Regions from separate parts of the Algoriphagus namhaensis genome, predicted to be linked through region 2. Evidence: riboswitches for the same ligand, from Rfam matches in the RefSeq annotation. Region 2 holds a riboswitch; each other region holds the start of a gene.

The links. Region 2 has a riboswitch for S-adenosylmethionine ahead of ACFOSV_RS13115 (O-acetylhomoserine aminocarboxypropyltransferase/cysteine synthase family protein). Riboswitches for the same ligand answer to the same signal wherever they lie in the genome.
Region 1: linked by a shared signal. The riboswitch ahead of ACFOSV_RS15755 (homocysteine S-methyltransferase family protein) and the one ahead of ACFOSV_RS13115 (O-acetylhomoserine aminocarboxypropyltransferase/cysteine synthase family protein) in region 2 are both predicted to bind S-adenosylmethionine.
Region 3: linked by a shared signal. The riboswitch ahead of ACFOSV_RS01365 (trans-sulfuration enzyme family protein) and the one ahead of ACFOSV_RS13115 (O-acetylhomoserine aminocarboxypropyltransferase/cysteine synthase family protein) in region 2 are both predicted to bind S-adenosylmethionine.

What each region holds. Positions count from the first base shown of each region.
Region 1 is NZ_JBHRZS010000007.1:1,686,351-1,689,628, forward strand. It holds gene metH (methionine synthase) at 1-809, opposite strand, end outside; gene ACFOSV_RS15755 (homocysteine S-methyltransferase family protein) at 815-1,864, opposite strand; SAM riboswitch class I at 1,919-2,019, opposite strand; gene ACFOSV_RS15760 (hypothetical protein) at 2,085-3,278, opposite strand, start outside.
Region 2 is NZ_JBHRZS010000007.1:1,107,979-1,111,256, reverse strand. It holds gene argH (argininosuccinate lyase) at 1-1,126, shown strand, start outside; SAM riboswitch class I at 1,215-1,323, shown strand; gene ACFOSV_RS13115 (O-acetylhomoserine aminocarboxypropyltransferase/cysteine synthase family protein) at 1,481-2,782, shown strand; gene ACFOSV_RS13110 (homoserine O-acetyltransferase family protein) at 2,790-3,278, shown strand, end outside.
Region 3 is NZ_JBHRZS010000002.1:300,773-304,050, forward strand. It holds gene ACFOSV_RS01355 (FG-GAP repeat domain-containing protein) at 1-276, shown strand, start outside; gene ACFOSV_RS01360 (CBS domain-containing protein) at 396-857, shown strand; gene ACFOSV_RS01365 (trans-sulfuration enzyme family protein) at 858-2,030, opposite strand; SAM riboswitch class I at 2,115-2,216, opposite strand; gene pth (aminoacyl-tRNA hydrolase) at 2,274-2,834, opposite strand; gene ACFOSV_RS01375 (50S ribosomal protein L25/general stress protein Ctc) at 2,913-3,278, opposite strand, start outside.

The DNA of each region.
Region 1 (3,278 bases), 580 kb from region 2:
TCCAACATCGTAGGGTTCACAATTCCCATATCCATCCCATGCTTGATGGCATGATAAAGGAAAGAGGCATGCATGGCTTCTCGGACAGGATTATTTCCCCGGAAAGAGAAACTTACATTACTCACACCTCCACTTACTTTTGCACCAGGAAGATTGGCTTTGATCCATTTGGTCGCTTCGAAAAAATCCACCGCATTCTTTCTGTGCTCCTCCATTCCTGTGGCCACAGGGAAAATATTAGGATCAAAAATTATATCGTCAGGATTAAACCTGGCCTTCCGCACCAAAAGGTCATAGCTGCGTTTACAGATTTCGATTCGTCTCTCGTAGGTATCCGCCTGTCCGTCCTCATCAAAGGCCATCACCACAACTGCAGCTCCAAATTTCTTGATGGTTTTGGCCTGCTGAAGAAATTCTTCCTCACCATTTTTGAGCGAGATTGAATTCACGATTCCTTTGCCCTGCACACATTTAAGTCCCGCCAAAATGATAGACCATTTCGAACTATCAATCATAATCGGGATTCGAGAAATTTCAGGCTCAGAAGCAATCAAATTTAAAAATTGAGTCATAGCGGCTTCCCCATCGAGCATTCCTTCGTCCATACAGACGTCAAGAATCTGCGCTCCCCCTCGCACTTGGTCCAAGGCCACTTCCAGTGCCTCGTCATAATTTCCTGAAAGAATCAACCGTGCAAATCGCTTCGAACCAGTTACATTAGTTCGCTCACCGATATTCACAAAATTCAGTTCGGGTGTGAACACCAAAGGTTCTAAGCCAGATAGCTTTAATAGGTTTCTAGTCTCCATCACATTCAATCGGCTAAAATATTTTCTTGAGATTCAAGGCTCCGTGGGGCATAGCTTTCGGCCATTTTGGCTAGAGCTGAAATATGATCAGGAGTAGTCCCGCAGCAGCCCCCGAGAATATTCAGCAAACCATCTTTTAAAAATTCATGCACTTGATCTGCCATTTCCTTGGCATCTTGATCATAGGCCCCAAATTCATTGGGAAGTCCGGCATTTGGATAGGCACTCACATAGAAGGGAGCTTTTTGAGCTAGCACTTTAAGATAGGGTCGTAGCTCCTTTGCACCGAGAGCGCAGTTGAGTCCTACGGAAAGGAGTGGTACATGGCTTACGGAAATCAAAAAAGCTTCTGTGGTTTGCCCGGAAAGAGTTCTACCCGAAGCATCCGTAATGGTACCTGAAATCATTATTGGAATCCCTCCTTCTTTGGGATCCAAGGGGATATTTCTTTCTTCAAAAACCTCCTGAATTGCAAATAGCGCTGCTTTAGCATTAAGGGTATCAAAAATGGTCTCCACCAAAAGTATATCCACTCCCCCATCCAAGAGACCTCTAGTCTGCTCCTTGTAGGCATCTGCTAGTTGATCGAAAGTCACCGCTCTAAACCCAGGGTCATTGACATCCGGTGAAATTGACGCCGTTCGGTTGGTGGGTCCCAAAGCTCCAGCTACAAATCGAGGTCGTTTCGGAGTTTGGGAGGATACTGCGAGTGCCACTTCCTTAGCGAGCAAAGCAGATTGGAAATTGATTTGATAAGCTAAGTCAGACAAATCATAGTCCGCCTGAGCAATGGATGTCCCACTGAAGGTATTCGTCTCAATAATATCAGCACCAGCATCCAGATATTCTTGATGAATTTGCTTGATGATTTCAGGTCTGGAAAGGGACAATAGATCATTGTTACCCTTGAGAGGCTTGTGATGATTTGCCAATGCGGGAGTTCGAAAATCCTCTTCTGTCAGCGTATATCGCTGAATCATGGTACCCATGGCACCATCGAGGATAAGAATTCTTTTGGCTAATTGTGCTAGAAGTAAGTCCGTTCTGTTTTGCATAGTCTATAAAAGCTTAATCGAGCAAAACCACGGAAAAAAGTAAATCTACTTCTCCGCTCATCTGTTTCCGGATTCATCCGGAATGGGAGTTAGCACCTTGTTTACAGGTTGCTAAGACGTCAAAGGGCCCTTCCCTCGGTCTTTCTCGATAAGCTCACCAAAGGTAATACCAAATCGATAAAAAACCACCTAACTCGCAATTAAGAATTTAGCCATCAAATTATGGGCGGATTCCGACACTTATATTCCAGTAGGGTGCGGCCATAAAGCCAGCCATTCCGAGCTCGGCAAGTTTGAAATTTGCCAAGGGCAATTCATATCCCAATGAGGTGCTAAAGACCAAATCGAACAGCTTACCGTCTTGAACAGGTAGCCCATACTCTAAAAACACCTCTGGCTTACCGAGTAATCCACCACTTCTCAAATAGCCATCAAAATCTCTTTGCTCCAGCAACTCAGGAAAATCAGGTTTGGAATTTTGGGTAATGGTGTAGCGAATATTGCCATAGCCTAGGCCCGCCAAAGCCCCAAATGCAAAGTTTTTTACCTGAAAAACTTTCATTCCAGCATCTGCATAGACTCTCAGACTGTTTAAACTATGAGATTGAAAATCACTTGCTGCTCCATCCATGGCTAGATTGTATACCTCCAATCCATAAAGCAACTTCTCAGTCTGACCGAGAATTTTGACACCTAGATTCGAGGGCCTTCCTTCCAATGGATTGAGACCGGCTTCCACCAATTGTCGGTTAAATTTATCAGGCTTCGAGAAATGAAAACTATTAAGCAGGTAAAAGGTGATACTCGCGTCCTTATAGAAAAAATTACGGTCAGGAATGGTGATTCCTGCTCCTAGACGAAGAAAAGCACCAGCTTGCGTGTTTTCAAAAGAAACTCCATTTAGGTCCCACTTCCCCTCAAATGGACTGAAGGAATAACCGAACTTCCCAATCAAAGAAACTGATTCTTTTCGACCAGGAATAGGGAAATCATATGTGAGATGAAATCCTATTTCAGTTAAAAAATTCCCGTATTTCCCGCTCCCTTTTTGGATATCATTTTCCCTAAGTATAAAGCCTTCGGCTGGATCTTGGAGAAAGGCATTCAATTGATCCGGCTGCTCTGAGGGGAGCATCTGAAAATTCAGGTAGCCCACTCCTAAAGACATATAATGGATCAACTGAAATTTCGATTCTTCGGTAAAGGAATATCCAACATTGATCAAAGCTCTGGAGGTACGGTAGTCGATTCTATAGTCGTCCAGTTGCCCTCTTCCTCCATGGTTTTGATACAATTCAAAACCAATAACCAAGTCATTCAAACGTGTCTGTGCTCCCAACCCAAAGGTTTGATACCGGTTGGGAAGTCCAGAGATTCCCCGATCTGAGAGTAGCTGATCAAATTGATTGAGTTT
Region 2 (3,278 bases):
AAAAGGGCAATTTCAAATCCCTGAAGGCGTAGAAGATGTTCACTCGCAAGTGGAATTTCTTCTCACCGAGCGTCTTGGTGAGGTAGGTAAAAAATTGCACAGCGGACGCAGTAGAAATGATCAGGTCCTTGTAGATCTCAAGCTTTTCTATCGGGCTGGCATTCGTGAAATTGTGGAAGATACAAGTGAGCTCTTTGATTTTTTACTCAAATTGTCCGAAAAGCATAAGAATGACCTCATGCCAGGATACACGCATACCCAGCTTGCCATGCCTTCATCCTTTGGTTTATGGTTCAGCTCTTTTGCCGAAGGCCTTACCGAAGACTTGGGTCTTCTTAAAGCGGCATTTGATCTTTCTAACAAAAATCCCTTAGGTTCTGCTGCAGGATATGGATCAAGTTTCCCGCTAAACAGAAGCATGACGGCAGACTTATTGGGCTTTGCAGAGCTTCATCAAAACGTCATTAACGCTCAAAACAGTAGAGGAAAAACCGAAAAAACCATCTCATTTGCACTTTCAGGCCTTGCGGGGACTCTAAATCGTCTGTCTGCTGATGTATGCTTATTTATGAACCAACACTTCGGATTTATTTCATTTCCGGATGAGCTGACGACTGGAAGCAGCATTATGCCACATAAAAAGAATCCAGATGTTTTCGAATTAATTCGAGCCAAAACAAATCAAATTCAAGGAGTTCCAGCTAACGTAACCCTCCTCTTGACCAATACGACCACAGGTTACCATCGCGACTTACAGCTATTGAAAGAAGAGATTTTTCCGGCGATTTCACAGATTCGGGATTGTATTCAGATGACTACTTTTATGCTAAAGTCCATCAAGGTCCGATCAAATATTCTTCAGGATGAGTTTTACAAACATCTATTCTCTGTGGAAGTGGTGAATGAATTGGTTCTTCAGGGCACACCTTTTCGCGATGCTTATAAGCAAGTGGGAAGAGCTATTGAGCGCGGAGAATTCGCTCCCAATCAAAACGAATTGAAGCATACGCATGAAGGGAGTATCGGAAATCTTGGATTGGAAGAAATCCAAAGAAAAATGGACAAAGCCCTTCAATCCTTTGATTTTCAGAAAATTGATTCTTCGATTAAGGCTTTAATTTCATAGGCTAAAAAAATAATTTGCTGGGTTTTGCTTTGATTTTAAAGTAATCCCCTTTTTATTTGCTTCATCCTTTCGCGGATTTTTGCGCAAGGATTTATAAAGAAGAGGTAAGAGACAGGCTCGATGACCCTCTGGCAACCTGGAAAATCCAAGGTGCCAATTCCTGCCAAATAAGATGGTCTTATTTGGAACTATAAATTCTTTGTGACGATGAATAGGATTTTCTACCCAAGTACCCAATCAACACTTCGTAATTCGATTGCAATGCCCCTGAAGCTTCATTTTTGGCTTTCTCAGGCTATGCCCTGCTTTTTAACAATCTCTTTGTATCACATAAACCTATAAACCCCATAAAAAATGTCTACTTATCATTTTGACACACTTCAGCTTCATGCTGGACAAGAACCAGACGGAACCACGAACTCAAGAGCAGTTCCTATTTACCAGACCACATCCTTTGTCTTTAATTCAGCCGAACATGGCGCCAATCTTTTTGGATTAAAGGAATTTGGAAATATCTACACGCGAATCATGAATCCCACAACGGATGTCTTCGAAAAGCGGATAGCCGCCCTTGAAGGTGGTGTAGCGGCAGTTGCGACGGCTTCAGGTCAAGCAGCCCAGTTTATAGCACTAAATAATATTTTGGGTGCTGGTGATAATTTCGTGTCTTCCTCCTATCTCTATGGTGGTACTTACAATCAATTCAAGGTCGCCTTTAAGCGCCTTGGTATTGAAGCCCGGTTTTCAGAAGGACCACAACCAGCTGATTTTGAGAAATTAATTGATGAGAATACCAAAGCGATCTATCTCGAAACCATTGGGAATCCTGAGTTTAATATCCCCGATTTTGATGCGATTGCGGCAGTAGCCAAGGCGCACGACATACCCTTGGTGGTGGATAATACCTTTGGAGCGGGTGGATTTCTTTTCCGCCCTATCGAACATGGTGCAGCTGTTGTGACCTCCTCTGCTACGAAATGGATTGGGGGACACGGTACCTCCATTGGTGGAATCATTGTAGATTCAGGCAACTTCGATTGGGGAAATGGCAAATTCCCACAATTCTCAGAGCCATCCGAAGGCTATCATGGCTTGAATTTTTGGGAAGTGTTTGGAGAAGGAAACCCACTAGGTCTACCAAACATCTCTTTTGCCATCCGTGCGCGAGTTGAAGGATTACGAGACTTTGGTCCAGCGTTAAGTCCATTTAATTCATTTTTGCTTTTGCAAGGAATTGAAACGCTCTCCTTGCGAGTACAGCGAACGGTTGATAATGCCCTTGAAATAGCCAAATGGCTTGAAAATCATCCGAAAGTTGAAAAGGTAAACTATCCTGGTCTTGCCTCTTCACCTTACCATGATTTGGCCAAAAAGTATTTGCGAAATGGCTTCGGTGGTGTACTCTCGTTTGTCCTGAAAGGCGATAAAGAAACCACATCTTCCTTCATTAATAATCTTGACCTGATATCTCATTTAGCGAATGTGGGTGACGCAAAAACTTTGATTATTCAGCCTTCAGCCACCACACATCAACAGCTCTCCGATGCCGAGCAGTTGGCAGCTGGAGTGACTCCCACCCTTTTAAGATTATCCGTTGGGCTCGAGCATGTGGAGGATATCAAGAATGATCTTACCCAAGCTTTTTCAAAACTTTAATTGATCAATGAATTTACAAAGTCAAGTGGCGTTGATTCCAATGAAACAGGAAATATTTCATTCTGCAGAAGAGCTAGAATTAGAGTCTGGTGAAAGGCTTGAAGAATTTGATATTCAGTATACTACCTATGGTGAGATTGCTCCTGATGGGGGCAATGTCATCTGGATAGTACACGCATTGACAGGTGACTCAAACGCTGCAGAATGGTGGAGTGGTTTAATTGGTGAGGATAAATTTTATGATCCCGCAAAAGACTTCATTATTTGTGCAAACCTCTTGGGTTCATGTTATGGATCTACTAATCCCTTGAGCAAAAAACCAGGTTCGGATAAAAGCTTTTTTTATGAGTTTCCCGAACTAACCACAAGAGATCTCGCCTCAAGCTTGGAGCGACTTCGTTTACATCTTGGGATTAGGAAGATTCATACCCTCATAGGTGGCTCTTTGGGTGGACAGGTTGCATTAGAGTGGGCTTGGGAACTGGGTGATAGTCTA
Region 3 (3,278 bases), on a different contig from region 2:
GGGGACATGGATTTGTTTACGCTGGCCTTTTTTCCGGATCCTAACCAAAGTCCATCCCAATCGCTTATTTATTTTAGTCAAAGCTCGAGTTTACAATTTGACCCTTTTGTACCAAAACTGAGTACTAAAAATAAGTGGTTGACCTTGACAAAAGGGGATTTAGGGGGGGATGGTGATTTGGATATTGTCGTAGGAGAGTTTGATTTTGATGAATTGTATCAGGCGCCAAAGGATAATTGGCAGCCTATCCTAATATTCGAGAATGAAATAAAATAAAATACTTTTTATTTTAGATTTTATTATTTTTAATTCTGATAAATTTAAATTATTAGGTTTAAATTTTTATAAATCAATTTTTCTCCTTATTTTATTCTTCACTCTAAACCTAAATTACCATGGTAAAAAGTTTTCAAGGAGTAAGAATGGCTCCACCCAAAAAAACAACGGCTCAACCTTTATTAGTCAAGGATCATATGACAACCAAGCTGACTACATTCAAGCCGGATGATACCCTAGATCAGGTCATGGAAATCCTCACCAAAAAGAAGATTTCTGGCGCACCTGTTTTGGATGAATCCGGAGGATTGATAGGAATCATATCAGAAGTAGACTGCTTGAAAGAAATCATCAAGGGTAAGTACACAAACACGCCAAAGTTTCCATCCAAAGTGGAAGATCACATGACCAAAAATGTAATGACTCTCAGTCCTGAAATGTCACTTTTCGATGCAGCTGGCAAATTCCTTGAATTTAAAATCCGAAGGTTTCCTGTAGTTCAAAATGGTCAGCTGCTAGGTCAAATAAGTTTGAGTGATTTGATCCGTGCATTTCCTAAATTGAGACAAACTACTTGGTAATTATTTCGAAAGGTCGAGCGCACGATCAATATCATTAATAATATCCTCTGGATGCTCCAGCCCTACAGAGATTCGAACAAGCCCATCAGTTATTCCCACTCGAGCCCTTTCTTCAGGGCTCAATTTGCTATGCGTGGTACTGGCCGGATGAGTGGCAATGCTCCGACTATCACCTAGATTTGCGGTACGGGAAATCATCTCTAATGAATCGATAAAGCGCTTTGTTCTCTCAATTCCATTTTTCAAAGTTAGCGTAAGAATTCCGCCTCCTAGTCTCATTTGTTTTTTGGCTACTTCATATTGAGGATGAGAGGGTAAAAATGGATATTTCACACCTTCCAAATGCTGATTCCCTTCGAAGTAGGAAGCAATTTTCATTGCGCTATCACAATGTCGCTCCATTCTCACAGCAAGGGTTTCCATGCTTTTGGAAAGAACCCAAGCGTTAAATGGTGAAATCGCCGGTCCAGTATGTCTGGTGAAAAACTGAACATCCTTGATTAATTCGCTTTTCCCTAAAATCAATCCTCCCAATACTCGTCCCTGTCCATCAATGTATTTTGTTGCACTGTGGGTAACCAGATCTGCCCCCCATTTTGAAGGCTGTTGTATGTATGGAGTGGCAAAGCAATTGTCTACCACCAAGATTAAGTTATTCGCCTTGGCAAACTTGCCAGCCCATTCAAGGTCGATGATTTCGAGTCCTGGATTCGAAGGCGTTTCCAAGAAGAGCATCTTGGTATTGGGTTGGATCAAACTTTCCCAATTTTTATAATCTGAAATGTCTCCGTAGGTGCTAGTGATTCCCCACTTTGGGAAAACCCGAGTGAGTAGTTGATGGGTTGATCCAAAAAGTGAGCGAGAAGCAATGATATGATCCCCTTGCTGAAGCAAAGAGGCAATGGAGCCAAACATTGCCGCCATACCCGAAGCGGTGGCTATTCCGGCCTCAGTTAGCTCTGCTGCACAAAGCTTTTCGATGAGATCAGACGAATTGGGGTTGGCATACCTTGAATAAATGTTCCCTTCGGTCTCATCTGCGAATGTAGCTCTCGCTTCCTCCGCACTATCAAATGTAAAACTGGAAGTCAGGTAAATAGCTGAAGAATGCTCTTTTTGGTCTGACTTGCTTGGACTAATGCGAATGGCGTTGGTTTCGAAGTGTTTGCTCATGTTGGTATTTTAAATAGGGGCAAAATCCTTTATAAAGCACCTACCAAAAAAAGCAAACTAGAAATGATTCGTGGAGTTGAAGCCTATTTATAGTTCCCTGTTCGGGTAGGATTTGGCACCTTTCAATATGCTTGAGGGTTGCCAGAGGGTCACAGAGCCTATTCTCTCACCTCTTCTTTATAAATCAGTTGCCTGAAGAGTAACAAATAACGTTTGGACAATTTGTATTTCCAAATCCAAGCATTATTTATTGAAATTGTTCATGGTGCGTTCGATTCCTACAGAAGCAAAAGATAGAATCATTTCAATTGCCCGATCCATGATCAATGGGAGCTCCGCAAACTCTCCATCTGTAAACCGTCCAAGCACGTAGTCAACTTGCTTTCCTTTTGGGAAATCATCCCCAATTCCCATTCGTAGTCTGGGATAATTTGAACCTCCAGTGAGCATCTCAATATTCTTGAGCCCATTATGTCCTGCTGCACTTCCCTTCGCTCGCATCCTGAGTGTCCCAAATGGCAAGGCGACTTCATCTACCACAACAAGGGTATTTTCTTTCGGTATTTTCAATTCCTTCATCCAATAATTCATCGACTTCCCGCTGAGATTCATATAGGTGGTCGGCTTTATCAAATGGACATGCCGTCCCTTGTATTTGAATTCTGACTTGAAGGCTAGTCTCGAGCTTTCCCAAGTGCATTGCTGGGCGTCAGCGAGTCGGTCCAAAGTGAGAAATCCTATATTATGTCTTGTTAATTCGTATTCAGGACCAATGTTGCCTAGTCCTACGATTAAATATTTCATGGTTTATTCGTTCGATTCTAAGATAAAAAAAATCCTGTCAGGTTATGACAGGATTTTAAATGATCAGAAAAAGGAAGATTAATCTTCAGATTCCTCCTCTTCACTTTCGTCACCTGGCTGCTTGCCTCTTAGTGCTCTTGGGATACCTACCGTAACGATAGACACGCTAGGGCTAGTCAAGATTTCGAATCCTTCTGGGGTGATTTGACCCACTTTGAAAGACTTACCTAGATCTAGTTTAGAAATATCAATGGTGATATAATCTGGAAGATTTTCAGCAATACCTTTTACCTTAATCAATCGAGTTTTCATCTCCAACTTACCACCTTTGGCGATACCTGGAGAACGTCCCTCAACCTTAACTGGTATCTCGAATTTAATCGGGGTATCATCAGTATAAGCTAGGAAATCAGCATGAAGTAAAACTTCACTTACTGGATGGAA